3 regions of the Methylobacterium sp. J-043 genome follow, and region 2 is predicted to be linked to each of the others. Evidence: predicted binding sites of a transcription regulator. Region 2 holds the regulator's gene; each other region holds the start of a gene.

Region 1 (7,750 bases), on a different contig from region 2:
GCTCACGGACATAGGAGCGGAAGCGCGGACGATCCTCGACACCGAGAATGCCACCGATCGTCCCGGTCGCCGCACCCACCGCACCGCCGACGATGCCGCCGATCGGACCCGCCGCATCGGAACCTTCCTGAGCGCCGCGCTCCGCGCCGCGCAGCGTGCCTTGCGCCTGGGCGGCCATGGGCAGAGCAAGCGCGATGGCCGAAGCAGCGAGAAGGGTCTTGATCTTCATGTCAGCATCTCCGTCGTTGTGACGTCCGCCGCAGTCTCAGCGCAGCGAAGCATGGGCCGGTAACGCCGCAGCCTCGAATTCGGATGCATGGAAAATCGAGAAAGGCCGAGATTACCCCACGGTGCCTGAAACGGAGGCAGATCTCGCGAAAGCTGTCGCAGGAGCGAACGACATCTTTCGATCTCAGCCCGGCGCGTGCTCCATGAGGAACCGGTTCATCCGCTCCAGCGCCCGGCCGATATTCTCGGCGGAGTTGGCGTAGGAGAGCCGAAGATAGCCCTCGCCGTGCACGCCGAAATCCGGCCCGCCGATCACCGCCACGCCCACCTCGTCGAGGAGTGCGGTTGCCAGGGCCTTCGCCTTCCAACCCGTGCGCGCAACGTTCGGGAAGGCGTAGAAGGCGCCCTTCGGGGTGATGCAGGAGACGTTCGGCAGGCCGTTCAGCCCGTCCACGACGAGGCTCCGACGCTGATCGAACGCGGCGACCATCGCGGTGACGCAGTCCTGCGGTCCGTCGAGGGCGGCGACGCCGGCCCACTGCGTCGCGGCGTTCACGCAGGAGAACGAGTTCACAGCAAGCTTGCGGGCGGCGTCGTAGAGAGGTTTCGGCCAGACCGACCAGCCAAGCCGCCACCCGGTCATCGCATAGGTCTTCGAGGCACCGTCGAGCGCGATCAGCCGGTCGCGGATCTCGGGATAGGCGAGGAGCGAGACATGCGCCTCCCCGTCATAAGTCATGGAGCCATAGATCTCGTCGGACAGCACTGCGATGCCCGGATGGGCGGCAAGACCTCGCACCAGAGCGTCGATCTCGGACTTCGGCGTGACGCCGCCGGTCGGGTTGGCCGGCGAGTTGACGATCAGGAGGCGTGTGCGCTCCGTGAGCAGCGAGAGCGTTTCCTCCGCCGAGAAGGCAAAGCCGTTGGCCTCGCGGATCGGCACCGGCACCGGGGTCGCCCCGGTGAACGCGATCATCGAGCGGTAGATCGGGAAACCGGGGTCCGGATACAGGATCTCGGCACCGGGCTCGCCGAACATCAGGATCGCCATGAACATGGTGACCTTGCCGCCCGGCACGATCATCACTGCGTCGGGTGAGACCTCGACGCCGTGGCGGCGATGGAGGTCCCGCGCCACGGCCTCACGGAGCGGCGGGATGCCGATGGCCGGCGTGTAGCCGTGATGGCCGTCGCGCAGGGCCTTGATGCCGGCCTCGACGATATGGGCCGGCGTCGGAAAATCCGGCTGGCCGATGCCGAGATTGACGATGTCGCGCCCTTGAGCCGCGAGCGCGCCGGCACGGGCGAGAACGGCGAAGGCGTTCTCCTCGCCGATCCGTTCGAAAGACGACACGACAGGCAGCATGGCCTCGACCTTCCGTCAGACGCCGGTCGGGGCCGGGATTCGGCAGAGCCTCACGAAACGCCCGCTCATCGACCGTGCCTCGCGGGGCACGGCAGAGCGGCGGGCGCCGCGTGGAGTCATGCTCGGTCTTAGGTGCGTGCGGCGAGGCGGCTCGCGGCGAAGGAGATCGCGCCACCGACGACGAACAGGATCGCGAAGGTCTTGACCGCTGCGTAGAACAGGGCCGGCTCGATGCCGGTATCCGTGAAGAGAACGGCGCAGACGGCCGCGATCGGGAGGAGCAGCACGACGGAAAGCGGCACCAGCGGGTTCATTCGACGTCACTCGCGTTCGTTGAGGGGTCGCAGCGCGGCCCGAAGAATAATGCGAAGCGGTCTTAGCATCGCCGTTCCGCCTGAGGAAACTCCCGCCGCTTCAGAATCTCCGATCGATCCGCGGGCGTTTCGGTCAGGCGGGGATGCGCACCGTCGCCCGCAAGCCGCCGAGCGGGCTGTCGTGCAGGGCGACATCGCCGCCATGCGCGCGGGCGATGTCGCGGGCGATGGCGAGACCGAGCCCGGAGCCGCCGGCATCCTGGCGCGCATCGTCGAGGCGCACGAACGGCTTGAACACGTCCTCGCGGCTCTCCGCCGGGATGCCGGGTCCGTCGTCGTCGATCGCGACCAGGAAGGCGCGATGCTCGCGTTTGCCCGAGATCGCCACGGTGTCGGCGTAGCGGGCGGCGTTGGCAGCGAGGTTGAATAGGCAGCGGCGCATCGCATCCGGCCGCACCGTGACGAGGGGGCTCCCCTCGATCTCCACCGCCTCGACATGGGCGCCGAGGCGCTCCACGTCGCTGCGCAGGTCCTCCAGCAGGGTCCGCATGTCGGTCTCGGCAGCGGTCTCGGCGGAATCGCCGCGGGCGAAGGCAAGGTAACCCTCCAGCATCCGGCTCATCTCGTCGACGTCGCGCTGGAGATCCTCCACCTCCGGGGTCTGCTCGACCAGGGCGAGCGAGAGCTTGAACCGGGTGATGATGGTGCGCAGGTCGTGGCTCACCCCGTTGAGCATCGCCGTGCGCTGCTCCATGGCCCGCTCGATGCGCCGCTTCATCTCGATGAAGGCGTGCCCCGCCTGCCGGACCTCGCGGGCGCCGCGGGGCTTGAACTCGATCTCGCGGCCCTTGCCGAACCCCTCGGCCACCGCCGAGAGCCGCAGGATCGGCTTGATCTGGTTGCGCAGGAATAGAATGGCCACGCCGAGCAGCACCAGCGAGGAGCCGGTCATCCAGAGCAGGAAGATGTGCGAGTTCGAGGCGTAGGCCTGGTTGCGCCGGGCGGTGACCCGCATCACCCCCTCGGGGATGGCGACGCGGATCTCGATGAGGTTCGAGCGCCCCACCGTGTCGATCCAGAACGGGCGCCGGATCTGGCGGCGGATCTCTTCCGACAGGACCTCGTCGAGAATCGAGAAGAACGGCCGCGGCCCCGGATTCGGTAGCTTGGCGCCCTTCAGGATGTCGATGTCGAGATTCAGCCGCTCCCCGGCGATGCGCGAGAGCGTTTCGGCATTCTTGTCCTGCGGATAGGACTCGTAGATGTCCATCAGCGCGGCGACGTCGGCGGTGACGGCCGCCGAGAGCCGGCGGGTCACGAGCTGCCAGTGCCGTTCCATGAAGGTGTAGGCGATCACCGACTGGAGCAGAACCATCGGCGCGATGATGATGATCAGCGAGCGGGCGTAGAGGCCCTTCGGCAAGGCATCGCCGATGGCGCGGCTGAGGCGCCGCCAGATCTTGCGAACGCGACCGAGCGCCCCGGCGAGGGTGCCGGTTCGAGACGGTGCGGTCGCGGAGGGGCGGGCGGGGGCCGCCATGATGGCCTCAATCGATGGCGAGGCGGTAGCCGACGCCGCGGACGGTGTGCAGGAAGCTCGGATTGGCCGGGTCCGGCTCGATCTTACGGCGCAGACGGTTGATCTGCACGTCGATGGTGCGTTCGGCAGCCAAGCCGCCATTGCCCGCGAGCGTCTCGCGCTCGACATTGCCGCCGCGGGCCTGGGACAGCATGGTCAGGATCTCGCGCTCGCGCTCGGTGATCTTCACCGGCTCGTTCTCGCGCCGCAACTCGCCCCGGTCGGCGCGGAAGCTGAAGGGGCCGAAGGTCACCGCGCCCTCGCCCGAGAAACGCGCCTCCGGCACGGCGATGTGGCGGCGGATGATGTTGTTGAGCCGCAGGATCAATTCGCGCGGCTCGAAGGGCTTGGGCAGATAATCGTCGGCGCCGATCTCCAGCCCCGTCACCCGGTCGTTCGGGTTGGAACGGGCCGTCAGCATCAGGATCGGCACCCGTGAGGTCTCGCGCACCGAGCGGGCATAGTCGAAACCGCTCTCGCCGGGCATCATCACGTCGAGGACGAGGGCATCGAACACGAAGCACTGGCCGCGGCTGCGCGCCTCGGCCGCGTTCGCGGCGGCCGTGACGCGGAAGCCTTGCTCCGAGAGGAAGCGGGACAAGAGTTCCCGTACCCGCCGGTCGTCATCCACCAGTAGGATATGGGGCGCATGGTCGGGAAGCTCGGGGCGCGCCTTGAGGGCGGTCTCGGCCGACATCAGGCACGCCCCGTCGTGCGGCGCGCCATCAGCCGACGGATCGCGGCGCGCTCGGCCGGCTCGATCATGGCGAGCAGAAAATCCTGGGCGGATGCCGCACGGGCCTCGCGTCCGCTCTCGGCCTCATCGTCTTCGGACGGCGCATCGAGCGCCCGTACGATCCGGCGGACCTGGACCCGCGTCAGGTCGGCGGTCAGCGCCCGGCCGGACGGGGTGCAGAACAGGAGCCGCTGGCGTCGGTCGCTCGTGCCGGTCTGCTGCTCGACATAGCCCTGGTCGATCAAATCCTTGAGTACCCGGTTGAGGCTCTGTTTGGTGATGCGCAGGATATCGAGGAGTTCGGCGATGGTGAGGCCGGGATAGCGATCGACGAAGTGCAGAACCCGGTGATGCGCCCGGCCGAAGCCGTACTGCGCCAGAATCCGGTCGGGATCGCCGACGAAATCGCGGTAGGCGAAGAACAGCAGCTCGATCAGGTCGTCGCTGTCGCCGCCCGCCGCGGGACAGTTCGAGGGAGACGCCTCACCGGGACCCTGGACCGCTATGTCGGTATCTGGCGTCATCACACGATTCACGTCGTGAAAACCTCGGTCGGCGGCGGATCGCGGGGCTCCGGACGGCCTGGGAAGATAAGTCAGTGTTGTTGACATATCTCAGCCCCGTTGCTACCCGTCAACCCTGCCGGTCCAGCCGCTCGCTGCATCGTTCCGCGTCCGCGCGCCGGCATTTGCCCCACCCGACGACCCCGCGCTTCGCCGAGGCCGCGCAGAGGAACTTCGAGAGATGTCCGTGATTCCCTTCGATGAGCGCGAAGGCACGATCTGGTTCGACGGTGCCATGGTGCCGTGGCGCGAGGCGAAGATCCATGTGCTCAGTCACGGCCTCCACTACGGTTCGTCGGTGTTCGAGGGCGAGCGGGCCTATGGCGGCCGGATCTTCAAGAGCCGCCAGCATTCCGAGCGACTGCGCCAATCGGCCCAGCTCCTCGATTTCGAGATTCCGTACTCGGTCGATCAGATCGAGGCGGCGAAGGCTCAGGTGCTCGCGACCAGCGGCCTCCAAGACGCCTATCTGCGCCCTGTGGCGTGGCGCGGCTCGGAGATGATGGGCGTCGCGGCGCAGAAGAACACCATCCACCTCGCCATCGCCGCCTGGGAATGGCCGAGCTACTTCGACCCGGCGACCAAGATGAAGGGCATCCGCCTCGACATCGCCGATTACCGCCGCCCCGATCCGCGGACCGCACCCTCGACTTCGAAGGCGGCGGGTCTCTACATGATCTGCACGATCTCCAAGCACCGCGCCGAGAACAAGGGCTATGCCGATGCGCTGATGCTCGATTGGGAGGACAATGTCGCCGAATGCACCGGCGCCAACGTCTTCTTCATCGCCGACGGCGTGATCCACACGCCCCAGGCCGACCGCTTCCTCAACGGCATCACCCGCCAGACCGTGATCGAGTTGGCCAAAAGCCGCGGGATCGAGGTGATCGAGCGGCGCATCCGCCCGGAGGAGATAACCGGCTTCTCCGAGTGCTTCATCACCGGCTCGGCCGCCGAGGTGACCCCGGTCTCCGAGATCGGCCCCTACCGCTTCACGCCGGCGGCCCTGACCAAGTCGCTGATGGACGATTATCTCGCCGAGGTGCAGCCGCAGGCGGCCGCCGCCTGAGGCATGCATGATCGACGGTTCCGGGCGCATCAACAAAGCGCCCGGAACTTAGCGCGGACCCCTGCGTTTTTTAGAACAATCCATGAACGAAGGGGTGTCCCGATGACTGGCAAGACGACCGGCAAGACGACGAAGGACCAAGCGGCGGCCGAGAATCCGAAGGTCGACCCGACCGATGAGTCGAACCGGATCAAGGATCCCGACGAGTGGACGACCGGTGCCGAGCCGATGACGGGCGCGCAGGCATCCTACCTGAAGACGCTGTCGGAGCAGGCCAAGGCACCGGAGGCCTTCGAGGCCGACCTCGACAAGGCGGAGGCCTCCAAGCGCATCGACGCCTTGCGCAAGGACACCGGCAAGGCCTGACTCGGGCGAGAGCATCATGTGCTCCGGGAAGGCTTTGGCCAATTTTCGGGGCGACGCGTGAACTTTGCGCGGGTGAGGCGGCCCCGGGTCCGGAGGGCGGTGGGAGCGGGACACAGGTCCGGCGATCCATCGCCCGTAGCTCCGTCAGCGAACGAATCCACTGCTGAATGAGACGCGTCGGCGGGGAATGTCCCCGCTTTCTTCAATTCCTTTAAGTTCGCTGCAAGTTCACGCTGGCAAGATCACGTCACTGCCACACGTCCGGGACGATGCGCCGTGTCTCTGCTTCCTCCATCCGCGCCCGTCCCGAAATCCGCCTGGCCTTTGTACCCGTCCCTCATCCGCTTCGCGCGTCACGAATCGGGGGCGACCGCCATCGAGTACGGATTGGTCAGTACCTTCATCGGAATTGCGGTCATCGGTGCCTTCCGCGTCTACGGAACCGCGCTGGGGAATTTTTTTCCGAGGATCTTTGAACTGTTCGTGTTCGAGTAGTCATACCAAACCCGGTTGATCCCTTTGGGATGGCAGATTTGGACATCGGGGGATCCCGTACGCCCTGGCGCGGTGGGTACCCACCTCAAGCGCAGCGCGGGCTCGCTGATACGGTCCCCGCTTGGATCAAGCGGAAACCGTATCACGGGCGGTCGGAAGCAGGCCGGGGCCGTGACCGGACGACGCCGAGCGTTGCTCGTCCGGTAAGGCCAGCCTGCCGACGGCTCCCTATTTCGGCCCTGCCGGCTTGCGCTTTGCGGAAGCCGGTTCCCTCCCGGCGGCTGGGGAGGGGGGCGGAGCGGCGCCCGGCTTCGTATTGTCCGGCTTCGGCTGGCTCCAGAACGCGTCGAACGCGTCCTTCATCGCCTTGACGTTCTGCTCCTGAACATCGGCTCCGGTCTGGAGCATCTGCTGGATTACTTCCATCGAGGCTTTGGTCGCATCTGGCGCCGGCTCTGCCTTACGGACGGCCGGGCGCGGCTCGGGCTTGCGCGCTGCAGGCGGGGAAGGGGAGGCCATCTGTCCCGCCGCGGCGGTGAGGCCGTTGAGCCAGTCCGTCCAAAGCGTGCCGACCGGGTACGTGGCGGGTGGAGGCTCGGCGGCCGGCGCCCCGGCGGGCGGGTTGAGGAGCAGGTGGACGATGCCGGCCACGATCATGCCGGCCATGATCGGCAGCATCTGGCGGAGGGCCTGGCTCCCGACGCCGCTCGCCGCCGACGCTTGCTGAATGACCGCCTGGGCGATCATCGGTGAGCCGAACAACCCCGAGAACATGTCCGCACCCGCCTGTGGCGGCGCCTTTCCCGGCTGGCCGAGCCCGAACATGCGCCCGAACCCCATCGGATCGGCCGCAGCGTTGCGCTGCATACCCATCGACAGAGCCGGCATCAGCGCCTCCATGGCGCGGCGAGTCTGGTCCGGCGAAAGACCGAACGGCTGCCCGAGGGCCCGCACGCTCGCGTCGCCCTGGCTCTGGAGGATGTCGAACATCGTGTACATGGCCGGGCGCCTCAGCGAGCAGCAACGGTCCGGGT
Region 2 (7,750 bases):
GCGCGCGGGTCGTAGTTCTTGTAGACCCGGTGGCCGAAGCCCATCAGGCGGAAGGGATCGTTCTTGTCCTTCGCCTTGGCGACGTACTTCTGCACGTTCTCGGGATGCCCGATCTCCATGAGCATCTTGAGCGCCGCCTCGTTGGCGCCGCCATGGGCCGGGCCCCACAGGCAGGCGATGCCGGCCGCGATGCAGGCGAACGGGTTCGCGCCCGAGGAGCCGGCGAGACGCACCGTCGAGGTCGAGGCGTTCTGCTCGTGGTCGGCGTGCAGGATGAAGATCTTGTCCAGCGCTCGGGCGTAGATCGGGTTGACGACGTATTCCTCGCACGGCACCGCGAAGCACATCCGCAGGAAATTCGAGGTATAGTCGAGATCGTTCTTTGGATACACGAAGGGCTGGCCGATCGTGTACTTGTAGGCCATCGCCGCGAGTGTCGGCATCTTCGCGATCATGCGAAGCGAGGCGATCATCCGCTGGGACTCGTCCGAGATGTCGGTCGAGTCGTGGTAGAAGGCCGAGAGCGCACCGACGCAGGCCACCATCACCGCCATCGGGTGGGCGTCGCGGCGGAAGCCCTGGAAGAAGCGGTTCATCTGGTCGTGCACCATGGTGTGGCGCGTGACCCGGTAGTCGAAATCCGCCTTCTGGGCCGAGCTGGGAAGCTCGCCGAACAGCATCAGGTAGGCGGTTTCGAGGAAGTCGCCGTTCTCGGCGAGCTGTTCGATCGGGTAGCCGCGATAGAGCAGCACGCCCTCGTCGCCGTCGATGTAGGTGATCTTCGATTCGCAGGAGGCGGTCGAGGTGAAGCCCGGATCGAAGGTGAACTTGCCGGTCTGGGCGTAGAGCTTGCCGATATCGACGACGTCGGGACCGATCGTTCCGGTCTTGATGGGCAATTCGACGTTCTTGTCGCCCACGATGATGGTGCTGGCGGAAGCGCTCATGGGATCGCGGACCCTTTCTTGCGACGGGAACAGCACGGGACCGGAGGCCAATGCCGCCCGCTCCGTTGTGGCGCCGCAGCAGAGCACTGCACCCGCTCACTGAGGCACCGGGTTAGCGGATCGGTCGGCGCCCAGCAACGGTGGGCCGCTCCCGGCCTCTTCGCATATGCGAAAAACAGGCCGCATCTGTTACTGCACGAGAGGGATGAAATCTCATCCGACCGGTTCCCGCGCGCAGCTCTTGGTCACTCAGAGCGCTCTGTCAGAGTGAAGATGACGCCGAAATACGCGTGCGAGCAAGATCTTCCGGCCCTCGACCGGACGATGGGCCGCCGGCAAAAGTTGGGGCTGTCATTTGCGCCGGATTGTCATTCATGGTGCCACGAAGCCCAGAGGGTGCGGATATCGCGACGCGACGCATCGGCTCGGCCGATGCGTCGCGGGGGCTATGCGTTTATCCGTCGCGTGGCCGGCCTTCAGGCCGGCAAGCGATCCCGGAGGCGGGCGAGTGCCTCGTCGCGGCCGAGCACGGCCAGGACGTCGAAGACCGGCGGCGAGGTGGCGCGCCCCGTCAGCGCCGCCCGCAGGGGCTGGGCGACTTGGCCAAGCTTGACTCCCTGACCGTCCGCGAACTGGCGAACCGCAGCCTCGGTCGTCGCTGCGTTCCATTCCGGGAGGGCTTCGAGCGCCGGCAGGAGCGCGCGCAGCCGCTCGGGCGCTTCGCCCGCGAGCAAGGCTTCGGCCTTGGCGTCGAGAGCGAGCGGGCGCGGGGCGTAGAGGTAGTAGGCGCTGTCGAGGAGTTCGACGAGGGTCTTGGCGCGCTCCTTCAAGCCGGGCATCGCTGACAGGAGTTTTTCGCGCAGATCCGGCGTCAGCTTGGTCGGCAGGCCCCGCTCGGGGCCACGGGCCGGCAGGATCGCGTCGATCGCATCCACCAGCACCGAATCGTCGCTGCCGCGGATGTAGAGACCGTTGAGGCTTTCAAGCTTGGTGAAGTCGAACCGCGCCGCCGAGCGGCCGATCGCCTTCAGGTCGAAGGCGGCGATCATCTCCTCCGTGGAGAACACTTCCTGATCGCCGTGGCTCCAGCCGAGCCGCACGAGGTAGTTGCGCAGCGCCGCCGGGAGGTAGCCGCGGTCGCGATACTCCTCGACGCCGAGCGCACCGTGGCGCTTCGACAGCTTGGCGCCGTCCGCCCCGTGGATGAGCGGGATATGCGCCATCGCCGGCACGTCCCAGCCGAGCGCCCGGTAGATCTGGCTCTGGCGGGCAGCGTTGGTGAGGTGGTCGTCGCCGCGGATCACTTGGCTGACGCCCATGTCGTGGTCGTCCACCACGACGGCGAGCATGTAGGTCGGCGTGCCGTCGGAGCGCAGCAGCACGAGGTCGTCGAGGTCTCGGTTGGCCCAGGTCACGCGGCCCTGCACAGCGTCCTCGACCACGGTCTCACCGTCGCTCGGCGCGCGCAGGCGGATCACCGGCTTCACGCCCGCGGGCGCCTCGGACGGATCGCGGTCACGCCAGCGGCCATCGTAGCGCGGGGCACGGCCCTCGGCGCGGGCGGTCTCGCGCATCTGCACGAGTTCTTCGGCGGTGGCGTAGCAGTGATAGGCGTTGCCCGAGGCGAGCAGGCTCTCGGCGACCTCGCGGTGCCGCTCGGCGCGGGCGAACTGGTAGATCACCTCCCCGTCCCAATCGAGGCCGAGCCAGCGCATCCCGTCGAGGATCGCGTCGATCGCACCTTGCGTCGATCGCTCCCGGTCGGTGTCCTCGATGCGCAGCAGCATCCGCCCGCCGAAGCGGCGGGCGTAGAGCCAATTGAACAGAGCCGTGCGCGCTCCCCCGATATGCAGGAAGCCCGTAGGTGAGGGCGCAAAGCGCGTGACGACCGGTGACGACATCGGCTGCTGGGAGGCTTCTTCTTGAAAAAGTGCGGGATGGCGCGCGTGCGGCCGCGGCCGGTCTCTGCGGGCGTGTAGCACGAGCGAGCGGATGCGTTAAGAATCCGTCACGATTGCCCGCCGCGCGGGCATCGCAGGTCTCAGAGCGCGGCGGGGGACGGCAGGGGGCGCATGGCAGGGGGCAGCGGCAGGGCGATGCGCGGGGCCGTTCCGGCCCTCCTCGCCGGCCGCGTTCCCGCCCCCGCACAGCTCTGGCAGGCCACTCTCGACGGTCTGCGCGGCAGCATCGCCCGCGATGCCGAGCAGCGGCGGCTGTTCCCCTGGCTCGCCGTCGCCTTCGGGGCCGGCATTCTCGTCTTCTTTACGGCGACCGATGGAGAGCCATCGCTGGCTGCGCCGCTGATCGCAGCGGGGCTCTGCCTTGCGGTGACGCGGTTTCTGCGGGCGCGTCCGGTGGCGCTCGCGCTGATGCTCGGCCTAGCTGCCGTCTTCCTCGGCTTCGCCGCGGGCGTCTGGCGCGTCGCTTCCGTGGCGGGGCCTGTGCTCACCCGCGTCACCATCGCGCCGCTCGTCGGCTTGGTCGAAGGGCTGGATGAGCGCGAGGGCGGCGCCCGGCTGATCGTGCGTGTCGAGCGATTCGGCGATCTCGATGCGGAGCGCCGTCCGCGCCGGGTGCGGGTCTCCTTCCGTGCCGCGCAGGCGGTGCGGCCGGGGGACGCCATCCGCGCCACCGCCCGTCTCCTACCGCCGCCGGAGGCGGTGCGGCCGGGCGGCTACGACTTTGCGCGCGACGCCTACTTTCGCGGAATCGGTGCCGTGGGCTCGCTGGTCGGCAAGATCGAGGTCGGCCCCCCGGCCGAGCCGCTGGCCCCGTCGCTGCGGTTGACCGCCGCCATCGACGCGGCCCGCAACGCCTTCACCCGCCGCATCACCGACGCGATCGGCGGACAGGCCGGCGCGGTGGCGGCGGCTCTCGTCACCGGAAAGCGCGGGCTGATCTCCAACGAGACCAACGACGTGCTGCGGGCGGCGGGAATTTATCACGTCGTTTCGATCTCCGGGCTCCACATGGTGCTCGCGGCCGGCGTCGTATTCTGGCTGGTGCGGGCCGGGCTCGCCCTGGTGCCGGTGCTCGCCCTCGCCTGGCCCATCAAGAAGATCGCGGCGGGTACGGCGATGCTGGGCGTGACCGCCTACTGCGCCTTCTCGGGTTGGGATGTCGCCGCCGAGCGGGCACTGATCATGACGCTGGTGATGCTCGGCGCGATCCTCGTCGACCGCCCGGCGCTCAGCCTGCGCAACCTCGCCCTCGCGGCGATCCTGGCGCTCGCCCGCGAACCGGAGGCGCTGCTGGGCCCGAGTTTTCAGATGTCGTTCGGCGCGGTGGCCGGCCTCATCGCCTGCGCGCCGCTCATCGACGGGCGGGTCTTACGAACCGACAGCTCGTCCCGGATCGCGCGGGCCGCCTCATGGGTGGCGAAGGCGGTGGTCGGAACGTTTGCCACGACGCTGGTGGCGCAGCTCGCCACCGCGCCGTTCGCGACCTACCACTTCCAGACCGTGCAGCCCTTCGGCCTCGTCGGCAACGCGCTGACCCTGCCGCTCGTCTCGCTCGCGGTGATGCCCGCGGCGGTACTCGGCATGCTGGCCTATCCCTTCGCCCTCGACCGTCCGGTCTGGTGGCTGATGGGGCTTGCGGTGCGCGGCATGCTCGAGATCTCCGCCTGGATCGCGGGGTTTGGGCAGGCCACCGTCGTGCTGCCGGCCTTCGGGACGGGTGCGCTGATGCTGCTCGCCGTCGCCCTGCTGCTGGCAACACTCCCCGTATCGCGGCTGCGTCTCCTCGCCCTCATACCGGCCGGGCTTGGAATCGCCCTCGCCGCGAGCCCGATCCGGTACGACATCTATATCGATCGGGATGGGGCGGGCGCTGCGGTCCGCGGCAAGGACGGCCGCCTCGTAGTCCTCGGACGCCCGCCCGGCTTCGTACTCGAACAATGGTTGAAGGCCGACGGTGACGGGCGCCGTCCGGAGGCCGCAACCGGCGCCGCCGGTCCGCGCTGCGACCGGATCGGCTGCACCCTCACGGCGGTGGACGGCCGTGCCGTCGCCCTCGTCACCGACAAGCGCGCCTTCGCCGAGGATTGCGCCCGGGCCGACATCCTCATCAGCCGCTTGCGTGCCCCGCCTGGCTGTGCCGCGCCGCTGATCGCCGACCGGGCATTTCTGGCGGCGCGGGGGGCCACAGCGATCCGCCTTGGAACAGCAGGGCCTGACATCGTCACCGCGCGAGGGGCCGATCGGCTGCAGCCCTGGCAGCCCCGTCCTTCCGGCACGACAACGCCGGCAGCCCTGTCGGACTCCCAACCTTTCAACGATCCGAGTGCGGCGGATCCGTCAGACCCGCCGCACGCCGAGAACCCTCAGTAACGGCGCACGAGGCTCACGAGCTTGCCCTGGATGCGCACTCGGTCGGGACCGAGCACGCGGGTCTCGTAGGCCGGGTTGGCGGCTTCCAGCGCGATCGACGAACCGCGGCGGCGCAAGCGCTTGAGCGTCGCCTCCTCGTCGTCGATCAGCGCGACGATGATTTCGCCGTTGTTGGCGGTCTCCTGCTTGTGGATCACCACGAGATCGCCATCGAGGATGCCGGCCTCGATCATCGAATCGCCGCGCACTTCCAACGCGTAGTGTTCGCCGCCCGCCAGGAAGTCGGGGGACATCGAAATCGAATGGCTCTGGCTCTCGATCGCCGAGATCGGCACACCGGCAGCGATCCGGCCCATCACTGGCACCATCACCGACTGGCCCTTGCCGTCATGGGCCTGAAGCATGGCAGGCTTCGGCGCGGCAGGCTTGGCCGAAAGGCCGCCCTCGACCACGCTCGGCGTGAAGCGTCGCGGCTCGGACGATGCGGGCTTGGCCGCCGGCATATCGGGCATGCGCAGGATCTCGATCGCCCGAGCCCGGTTCGGCAGACGGCGGAGGAAGCCGCGCTCTTCCAGCGCCATGATCAGGCGGTGGATGCCGGACTTGGATTTCAGGTCGAGCGCGTCCTTCATTTCGTCGAATGACGGCGGAACACCGCTCTCCTGCATCCTCTGCTGGATGAACTGGAGCAGTTCGAGTTGCTTGCGGGTCAGCATGCGGCACCTGCTGTCGAGCGCGGGCCGAGGGCGCCGCAGAATCGTTGAAAACAAAGCACGAACAGCCTAGACGTTCCTCTCCTGTTCCGCAAGCATACCTCGGGAAGCGAAAGAGGCGGCGGAGCTGTCGCCCCGCCGCCTCTCCTGTCGTACCGTGCAGCCGGATCAGGCCGGGATCACGTCGACGATCTCGTAGGTGTCAGGATCGATGATGACGATGTCGTCCCCGACGAGAATGAATTGCAGGCCGCGATAGGCCGGCACCACCGAGAGAATCGCCGGGGGTAGCGGGTGCAGCGAGACCGAGCGCGGGATTGCCGTGCCGACGCGGACGGCGAAGTTGACATTCGTGACGGCGCGAACGCTGGAACGGGTGATCGACTGGCGGAACTCGCCGCGTTGCGTCGAGCTCAGGTTCTTCGAAGCGCCCCGCGCCTCGGTGGCGGCCCCACGACCACCTCGCTCGCCGGCACCGCCGCGTTCACCCGCCGCATCCCGCCCGCCGCGCTCGCCGGCCCCATCTCGGCCGTCACGCCCGCCGCGCTCGCCCGGCCCGTCTCGTCCGTCCCGTCCGCCGCGCTCGCCTGCGCCGCCGCGGTCGGTCTGCCCGGACTCGCGGTTGCCGCGCTCGCTCGGCTGTTCGGCACGGGCCGGGCCACCTTCGCGCCCGCCACGGCTACCCGGCTCTCCACTCTCGCCGGCGCGCGACGCGCCACCGGGTGCCCCGCCGCTCTCGCCGCCACGGGTCCCACCGACATCGGCGGCCCCACGGGCACCGCCTGCGCCGCCGGCCTCGCCCGCGCCGCCCCGTGCTCCGCCGGCCGCACCGCCACCGGCGCCGCCAGCGCCGCCAGCGCCTCCACCGGCACCGCCTGCGCCCATCCCGGCACCTCCTGCGCCAGCACCACCGCCCCCGGCCCCCCCGGCCCCAACACCGCCGCCGCCGCCGCCTTGAGCGAGTGCGGTTGCCGCGCCCAACATCAGGATCGCCGCCGTCGCCGTGCTGCGAAAGAGTTTCGTCATGTTCCGTCCCTGTTTCTTCTCAGCGACCGACTTGGTGCCGAAGCCGGGGACGCAACGGCAACCCTCGCAAAACCGTTCCCGGAATAAGCTCTCCAGCTTGTTCTTCGGGAAAACCGTGGGGTTGCACGAATGGATACGCTTGAGTCTTTCGGCGTCCGAAAGTCAGGCTGTCATGTGCTTGGGAAGACTGAGACGGGGGAACCGCGCTTGAGCTGACCCTCGTGCCGCCCGGGCCTCTCTCCCCCCGCACTGGGAAGGCCGAGGCACGGTAGCCGACAGGGCTTGCCGCCTGCCATTCCGGAACGAGAGCCGATCGATCCAAGCCTTTGTGCGCAACGTTCCCCGGCATCTGTCATGGAATGGCCGCCGACCACGTCGGCGCGGGGCCCGTCTCGGGTAAATACCGGCCTCTGATAAACGCTCACGGCCACTCAAGGGCCGGACCATCAGGGGAAACGCATGCTGGAGACCAGCGCCGCCGCGCCGCCACTCGACGAGGCCGCCGACCGCCGCCGCCGCATCATGGCCATCGTCGGTTCCTCGTCGGGCAATCTCGTCGAGTGGTACGACTTCTACTGCTACGCTTTCTTTGCCCTCTACTTCGCCCCGGTCTTCTTTCCGGAGGGCGACGACACTGGCCAGCTCCTGAAGTCGGCCGCGGTCTTCGCGGTGGGCTTCTTCATGCGGCCCATCGGCGGCTGGCTGTTCGGGCGCATCGCCGACCGTCTCGGGC
Region 3 (7,750 bases), on a different contig from region 2:
GGCGCTCCTGCGGCGAGAGCCCGTCCTCGCGGCTTTCCGTCGGGTAGGTGTAGGCGAGGTCGTCCAGCGAGAAGGTGCAGGCCGCCGCGATCTCAGCCGTTCGCGCCAGCGCCTCGGGAAAGCGCGCGAACAGGCGCGCGGTCTCCTCCGGCGCCTTGAGGAAGCGGTCGGCGTGGCGCTCCTTGGCGAACCCCGCCCGGTCGATGGTCAGCCCGAGCCGGATGCAAGCCACCACGTCCTGCAGCCGGCGCCGCCCCGCGACATGGTAGAGGATGTCGCCGGTGGCGACGACCGGCACCCGCGCGGCGCGGGCGGCGGCGGCCAAAGCGTCGAGCCGGTCCGCGTCGTCGGGGCGGAAGCGGCGCGTCAGCGCGAGGGAGGCACGGGCACCAAACAGGCTCTTGAGGCGCACGAGATCGTTCGGCAGCGCCGGCCCCGGATGCTCGGCGAGCAGGATCGCGAAAAGCCCCTCCTGCCACGCCTCCAGATCGCGCCATGTCAGGCGGCAGCGGCCCTTGCCGCCCCTGGCCTTGCCCAGACTGAGCAGGCGGCTGAGCCGGCCGTAGGCGGCCCGGTCGGTGGGGTAGACGAGGAGCGGCGAAGCCAGGTCGTCGAGGTCGAGCCGGCAGCCGACCACGAGGCGCACGCCCGTCACCTTCGCCGCCTGATGCGCCCGCACCATTCCGGCGAGCGAGCCGTGGTCGGTCACGCCCACAGCCGGGATGCCGAGCAGGCTGGCGGCCGCGAACAATTCCTCCGGGCTCGAGGCGCCACGCAGGAAGGAGAAGTGCGTCGTGACCTGAAGCTCCGGCGTGCTCACGCCTCGCCGAGCCCGTGCAGCCACCAGCGCCCGTTGGCCTCCACCGGCGCATCGCGAAAAAGCCAGAAGCGCTCGCCGGCCTCCGTCTCGACCCGGTAATAGTCGCGGGTCAGCGCGGCCTCCGCGTCCGCCACCCACCACTCGCCGAGGATGCGCTCCGGCCCGTCGGCCCGCGCGATGCGATGGCGGATGTTGCGCCAGACGAAGAACAGCGGCGGCGCGTCGGGGATCTCGGCCATCGCCGTGACCGGCTCCGGCGGCGCCAGGAGGCGGGCCGGGCGCGGCAGGTCGGCAGGCCAGAGCGCGCCGAGGGGGGCGGCCAGAGCCGGCACGCGGCGCACCGCCCGCTCGGGCAGGTCGCTCTCCACCGGTGCCAGCCGGTAGACGCGGGCGGCACCGAGGCGCACCAGCAGGGTATCGACCAGGGCGGCAAGGTCCGGCGCCTGCGGGCCGGCGGCGAGATGGGTGGCTTGGCGCTCGGCCAGGGGCTCGACCCGCGAGGCGGAGAGGACCGCTTCCTCGATACCGAAGCCGGGATCGATCAGCGCGAGGCGCTCAGTGAGCAGCCGGGCGAGGTGGGCGGCGTCGCGACTCGGCCCCGCCGTGCCGATGCGGATCGCCTGATCGAGGCGATCGACGCGGGCGAAGACGAGGTCGAGCCGGCGCGCGCCGAGGCCGCGCCGTTCCAGTTCCGGCACGAGCCGGGCGCAGAGGTCGGCGACGACCCGTTGCAGGCTCTCATGGGCGCCGACCGGCTCGGCGAAGCGCAGGGCCACCCGCGGCGTCTCCGGCGCGTCGAGTGCCGCCAGCGGCTCCGGCGCATGCCCGAGCGCCCGGTCGAGCCGGAACAGGATCTCGGCACCGAAGCGCAGCCGCAAGGCCGCCCGCGGCTTGTCGCCGAGCTGGCCGATGCGGGTGAGGCCGACATCCTGCAGCGCCCGCACGGCCTCGAAGCCGAGCCGGAGCGCCGCCACCGGCAGGGGGGCCAGCACCCGCGCCGCGTCGCCGGAGGGCACGATTCCCCCCTCGCCGAAGCGGGCCACACCCCAGGCGCAGCCCGGCGTGTCGGCGAGCGCGAGCCGCGCCAGGATGCCCGTCCGTTCCAGGCGGGCGGAGAGGTCGGCGAGCAGCGGGGCCTCGCCGCCGTGGAGGTGGGCGGCGCCGGTGATGTCGATCAGCAGTCCGTCGGGCGGGTCGAGCGCGACGATCGGCGCGTAGCGCTGGCACCACAGGCCGAGTCGCGCCAGCGCCGCGGCATCCGCCTCGAAATCGGCGGGGACGAGGTGGAGGCCCGGCACCATTGCGCCGGCATGGGCTGCGCTCATGCCCGGTCGCAGGCCGAGGCGGCGGGCAGCGGCGTCCACGTCGGCGAGCCCGCGCCGGGCACCGTCCTGCGCCACGGTGGCAAGCGGCTCATCCGGCGGCGCGGCGCTGGACCCGCTCCGGCGCAGCCGGTCGGTCGGCCAAGCCGGCAGGTACAGCGAGACGACCCTGCGCATCGCAAGCCTCCACGATCCAAGCCCCCGGCGCCCCACCACGGCAGCGCTGCAAGTCGAGCCGCCAGCGCGGCCGGCCCATGCGACGGTTCGTTCCTTCCGAGGGGGCGGGCGCCACCCGCCAGCGGGTTCGCGCGGCGCTGGGCTCCGGCTCGACGGCCTCGCCCGCGCAGAGGCGGTGCACAACGAGCGCGGTAACGCCCGAGCCCTCCGCCGCGAGTTGGAGCCGGCGGGAGGGGGTGAGCGTCATGCGGGTCAGTTCACCGACGACGCCGGCCAGCCCACGATGGCGCAGGCCCTCTTCCATGGCGGGCAGCACCTCGGCATCCCGCCACGTCTCGCAATAGACCACCCGGTCGGGATGCAGCCCGACCCGGGCGAGGGCGGGCGCGAACAGGTCTCGGCTGTGCAGGCACCACAGCACCGGCCCGTCGAGCCGGGCGAGGATGCCGCCGGCAAACAGCACGGCGGTGGCGGCGTAACGCCCGCGCGGGCCGCCCTCATGGATCTGGTGGAGCGCCCCGAGGGCCAGCCCGCCACCGGGCAAAGCCGCGTCGAGCCCCGCAACCCCGAAGGGGAGGGCGCGAGGGTCCGCCGGCTCGCTGCCGGTCCCGGAACGGTCCGTCAGGCGGCGAAGCGCGTCCAGCGTCGGCACGTCGTGGGAGCGGAGAGGGGGCATGGGCCTGGGTTCGGGAGGGCTTGAGGGTGCCGTTCAGAACAAACAGTGAACACACCTGAGCCGTAACCCGTCAACCGCTCTTGCGTTGCCATCCCTGTTGAAAATGCGGATTTTATTCCGGTCGCGCCCTTGACCCCGGTTCGGCGGGCTGGCGGCGTACCAAGCCCTGCACGCAGAGCGGGTGCGACGGCTTATCTCACGCAAATCCGCATGCCGACCCGACCCGAGAGCAACAAATCCGGGCGCTGTTGCCCTTGAACGACAGACGTTTGCCCGCGCTGTCCTATCGTATTGTCTGCCGGGGACTTTGCCGGAGGATGTCGTATGGGATGCGCAATCTGCGTCTTTCCTGCGAGCTCTCTAGATTTATCAGGGTCATGAGTGACCAGTCATGAGTGACGCACGACCCACAGGCCACCGGCCCGTCATTCTCGTCGTCGAGGATGAACCCGACGAGCGCTACCTCGCGGCCGAGCTGCTGGAGGAGAAGGGCTTCGAGGTCATCGAGGCCGAGACGGCCGAGCGTGCGCTCGACATCCTGCACCAGCGGGGCGACGGGATCGACGTGGTGTTCTCGGACGTGCGCACGCCGGGCACGATCGGAGGCTTCGAACTCGCGCGGATCATCGGTGTGACGTGGCCGCGCATCCGCCTGCTGCTGACCTCGGGCGACGCGGGCGACCAGCCGAGCGACCTGCGCGTCACCGCGACCTTCATGCCCAAGCCCTGGCGGGCACCGGAAATCCTGACGTGGCTCGAAGAGGCCGCGGGGCTCAGGGAGCCGCCGGAAGGTTAGACCGACCGGATCATCGCGACATTGGAGCATCGTCCTGGATATGGGATCCAGAACGATGCTCTAGGTTATTGTTTTAGCATGGTCTTTTCCGAAAGCCGGTGGCCACCTTTCGGGATGATGCTCTAGCCGCCCCTCTCCCCGCATACGAGGAGAGGGGGAAAACCGGCTTACGCCGCCGCGACGGTCGCCTTCACGATCCGGTCCGGATCGCGCACGGGCTCGCCGCGCTTGATCGTGTCGACCACTTCCATGCCCTCGATCACCTTGCCCCAGACCGTGTACTGGCGGTCGAGGAAGCGCGCGTCGGAGAAGCAGATGAAGAACTGCGAATTCGCCGAGTGCGGGAAGTTGGTGCGCGCCATCGAGCAGGTGCCGCGCACGTGCGGCTCGGCGTTGAACTCGGCGTTGAGGTCGGGCAGCTCCGAGCCGCCCGAACCGGTGCCGGTCGGGTCGCCGGTCTGGGCCATGAAGCCGTCGATGACGCGGTGGAACGGCACGCCGTCGTAGAAGCCCTGGGTCGTCAGCGTCTTGATCCGCTCGACGTGGTTGGGGGCGAGGTCGGCGCGCAGCGCGATGACGACGCGGCCCTTGGTGGTCTCAAGGACGATGGTCTCGTTCGTCTCTGCCATGAGTTAAATTCCCTGTCCTTTAGGTCCGTCGTAGATGAAGCGCAGCGCCAGGGGGCGCCCCGCGATGGCTCCGCCGAGAGCCGGGGTGAGCCGGACCGGCGTGCAGCGGGCGATCGCATCGAGCGTCGCCCGAATCAGGATGTCCCGGGCTCTCGCATCGCCCGGCGTCTTCGCAAACGGCGTTTTGGCGAAGGTGATCTGCGGCGTACCGATCACCGAGCCGTCCCGGCGCAGAGAGAGACGCGCCGTGATCTCCGCGCGCTCGAACCGGCTGAGCCCCTCGGGCGCCTTCCAGCAGGCGGCCAGCGCCGGGTAGAGCGCCTTCAAGGTATCGGCCGGGGCCGTCGCCGTGTCACCGGCGGGCAGCGGCACATGCTGCGTACCCCGCAAGGTTTGGGGCAGGGTGCGCCAGGGTTCAATGCCGCCGAACGCATCGGCCTCGCCCGCCATGATCGGGGCGATCGGGGCAAGGCAGGCGGCGAGGATGCAGACCCCGCGGCGCGATGGCCGGCGGGCCGCTATTGGCCGCCTCCGGCGAGCGTCATCTTCACGATCTTGTCGGGGTTCTGCACGGAGCCGTTATCGGCCTTGGAGCCCTTCTTGATCTTGTCGACCACGTCCATGCCCGAGGTGACGACGCCGACGACGGTGTAGTTGTTGTTCAGGAAGTCCGCGTCGCCGAGGCAGATGAAGAACTGCGAGTTGGCCGAATTCGGGCTGCCCGAGCGGGCCATGCCGACCGTGCCACGCTTGAACGGCGCGGAAGAGAACTCGGCGGGGATGTTGGGCAGGCTGGAGCCGCCGGTGCCGTTGCCCTTGGGATCACCCGTCTGGACCATGAAGCCGTCGATGACGCGGTGGAACTTCAGGCCGTCGTAGAAGCCTTGGCCGATCAGCGTCTTGAGCTGCTTGACGTGCTTGGGTGCGATCTCCGGGCGCAGTTCGATCGTGACCCGCCCGTCCTTGGTCTCGAGCGTCACGGTGTTCTCGCCGGCCCGCGCCGGGGCGGCGAAGAGCATGGCGGAGAGGGCGAGTCCGAGGACGGCGTGGCGGCGATTCATGCGGGCAAAAGCTCCGTAGTGGGGATCAGGATTTGGCAAAGCGAGCGGCAAGCCGCGCGGCGACGACCGGCGGCACGAAGGGGGAGACGTCGCCGCCCATGGCCGCGATCTGGCGCACCAGGGTGGCGGTGATCGGGCGCACGCCGGTGGAAGCGGGCAGGAACACGGTCTGAACCTCGGGCGCCATCGCGCCGTTCATGCCGGCGAGTTGCATCTCGTAATCGAGGTCGGTGCCGTCGCGCAGCCCCCGGATGAACAGGCGCGCCCCGCAGCGACGGGCGGCCGTGACGGCGAGATCGTCGAAGGTGACGACCTCCAGGCTCGCGCCCTCGGCCGCGGCGAGCGGCTCGCAGGTCTCGCGCAAAAGGGCGGCGCGCTCCTCGGCCGTGAACAGCGGCGCCTTGCCGGGATGCACGCCAATGGCCAGCACCAGCCGCGGCACGAGGCGGCAGGCCTGTCGCACCACGTCGAGATGGCCGTTGGTGACCGGATCGAAGGAACCGGCGTAGAGCGCTGTACGGGTCGTCACGGGAACGGGCCTAGAGCATTTTTCCCGCGAACGGAACCGCCGCCAACAGAAACGGGCGCCCCGGAGGGCGCCCGCTCGAACGAGATGGGGCTGGGATGAAAGGAGGCTCCGGTGGAACCGGAGCGCTCAGCCGGGCCTCCGGCTTAATAGGACCCGAACCCGAAATTCAGGCCGACGCGGGCCAGAGCGCCCTCCGTGCGGGATTCGAGGTTGTAGCCGACGCCGGGGCCGCCCGTGCTGCGGATCAGCACCGTGCGGCTGCCGAGGTCGTAGCGCAGGTACTCGGCCTTGACCGTCATCTGCAGGGACCCCGTGAGATCCAGGAAGGAATTGGCCGGGATCGCATACTCGATACCGCCGCCATAGGCGTAGCCGGTCTCGAGGCCGGAGCGGGCACCGGCATAGGTGATCGGCGTGCCCGTGCGGAAGACCGCGGCCGACGTGGCGGTGCCGTAGGCGAAGCCGCCGGTGCCGTAGACCAGGACGCGGTCGAAGGCGTAGCCGATACGGCCGCGCACGGTGCCGAGGAAGTCGAGGTCGGCGGCGTAGACGTTGCGGAGGACGTTCGGGTTGAGGGCGGGGTTGAAGATCGTCTCGGTGCGGCTGCGCGCCAGATCGAGATACTGCGCGTCGGTCTCGAAGCCGAAGACGAAACCGGTGCCCGGCGTGAGCTGGAAGTTGTAGCCGGCCTGGCCACCGATGCTGAACCCGTCCTGCGGCAAGGCGACGTTCGCGCGGCGCAGGCCGCCGGTCACGTTGGCCTGGAGCGCACCGATCCCGGTGGTCCGCAGGGTGTCGCTCTCGGTGTAGGCGTAGCCGCCGTTGGGGCCGAAATAGGCGCCCGTCCAGGCGAAGACGGGGACCGGCGTGAAGACCGGCGCCTCGGCGCGGCGCGGCAGGTCGGCGGCCAGCGCGGTTCCAGAAAGGAGGACGCCCGCGAGGCCGGAGAGGATCAGGGAGTTGCGCAAGGCTCGAACCGAAGGTGTGAGGAAAGCCGCACTTTCTCTACCGACGGTTGGGCACGAAAACTATGATATAACGGCAACAGTTATATTGAGACGACAACACCGCGTCATGACTTGAAGCGAATACTGTAATTCCGAAAATAATCCCGCATCACAAAATTTTGATCAGGATCGCTTGCCGAGCTGCGGAGGGGCCTGTTCGGCCCCTCCGCAGCCCTTCGATCAGGCGGCCTCTTCACCGTCGCCGTTGTCGTCTTCGCCCTCGATGTGCTCCACCGAGACGACACGCTCGGCCTTGTCGGTGTTGAACACCGTCACGCCCTGCGAGGCGCGGCCGACGATGCGGATGTCGTCCACCGGCACGCGGATGAGCTGGCCGGCATTGGTGACCAGCATGATCTGGTCCGAGGCCTCTACGGGGAAGGAGGCGACGAGGTTGCCGTTGCGGGCGTTGACCCGCATCGCCGTGATGCCTTTGCCGCCGCGGCCCGAGGTCCGGTACTCGTAAGACGAAGAGCGCTTGCCGAAGCCGCGATCGGACAGGGTCAGCACGAACTGCTCCGCGGCGCCCATCTCGTTGTAGCGCTCCAGCGAGATCGCCGTGGCCTCCGGGGTCTCCTCGGCCTCGGCCGGCTCGGCCTCCGCCTCGCCCGCATCGCCGATCACGGCCCGGCGCATCTTGAGATAGCCGGCCCGCTCCTCGGGCGAGGCGTCGAAGGCATTGAGGATCGCCATCGAGATGACCTTGTCGTCTTTGCCCAGGTTGATCCCGCGC

The links. Region 2 encodes LexA, which represses DNA repair genes until DNA is damaged. Its sites were predicted from a motif close to TGTTCNNNNTGTGTTCNG; they were not measured.
Region 1: MKK50_RS21925 (DUF3072 domain-containing protein) is a predicted target of LexA. The motif match lies at 5,927-5,944, and genes of this name have one in related genera.
Region 3: MKK50_RS04470 (ImuA family protein) is a predicted target of LexA. The motif match lies at 3,030-3,047, and genes of this name have one in related genera.

Annotation. Positions count from the first base shown of each region.
Region 1 covers NZ_JAKSYB010000065.1:151,190-158,939, forward strand. The annotation lists gene MKK50_RS21890 (DUF1236 domain-containing protein) at 1-229, opposite strand, end outside; gene MKK50_RS21895 (pyridoxal phosphate-dependent aminotransferase) at 413-1,594, opposite strand; gene MKK50_RS21900 (hypothetical protein) at 1,723-1,908, opposite strand; gene MKK50_RS21905 (ATP-binding protein) at 2,042-3,448, opposite strand; gene MKK50_RS21910 (response regulator) at 3,456-4,184, opposite strand; gene MKK50_RS21915 (MarR family winged helix-turn-helix transcriptional regulator) at 4,184-4,747, opposite strand; gene MKK50_RS21920 (branched-chain amino acid aminotransferase) at 4,968-5,855, shown strand; gene MKK50_RS21925 (DUF3072 domain-containing protein) at 5,958-6,221, shown strand; gene MKK50_RS21930 (Flp family type IVb pilin) at 6,498-6,716, shown strand; gene MKK50_RS21935 (DUF937 domain-containing protein) at 6,945-7,750, opposite strand, start outside.
Region 2 covers NZ_JAKSYB010000058.1:409,191-416,940, reverse strand. The annotation lists gene gltA (citrate synthase) at 1-947, opposite strand, end outside; gene gltX (glutamate--tRNA ligase) at 1,424-2,848, opposite strand; gene MKK50_RS17230 (ComEC/Rec2 family competence protein) at 3,020-5,278, shown strand; gene lexA (transcriptional repressor LexA) at 5,272-5,994, opposite strand; gene MKK50_RS17220 (DUF1236 domain-containing protein) at 6,160-7,017, opposite strand; gene MKK50_RS17215 (MFS family transporter) at 7,477-7,750, shown strand, end outside.
Region 3 covers NZ_JAKSYB010000028.1:90,655-98,404, forward strand. The annotation lists gene MKK50_RS04460 (error-prone DNA polymerase) at 1-820, opposite strand, end outside; gene MKK50_RS04465 (DUF6504 family protein) at 817-2,319, opposite strand; gene MKK50_RS04470 (ImuA family protein) at 2,234-2,995, opposite strand; gene MKK50_RS04475 (response regulator) at 3,387-3,791, shown strand; gene MKK50_RS04480 (peptidylprolyl isomerase) at 3,959-4,420, opposite strand; gene MKK50_RS04485 (UCP034077 family protein) at 4,424-4,870, opposite strand; gene MKK50_RS04490 (peptidylprolyl isomerase) at 4,939-5,481, opposite strand; gene coaD (pantetheine-phosphate adenylyltransferase) at 5,507-6,010, opposite strand; gene MKK50_RS04500 (outer membrane protein) at 6,154-6,978, opposite strand; gene gyrA (DNA gyrase subunit A) at 7,198-7,750, opposite strand, start outside.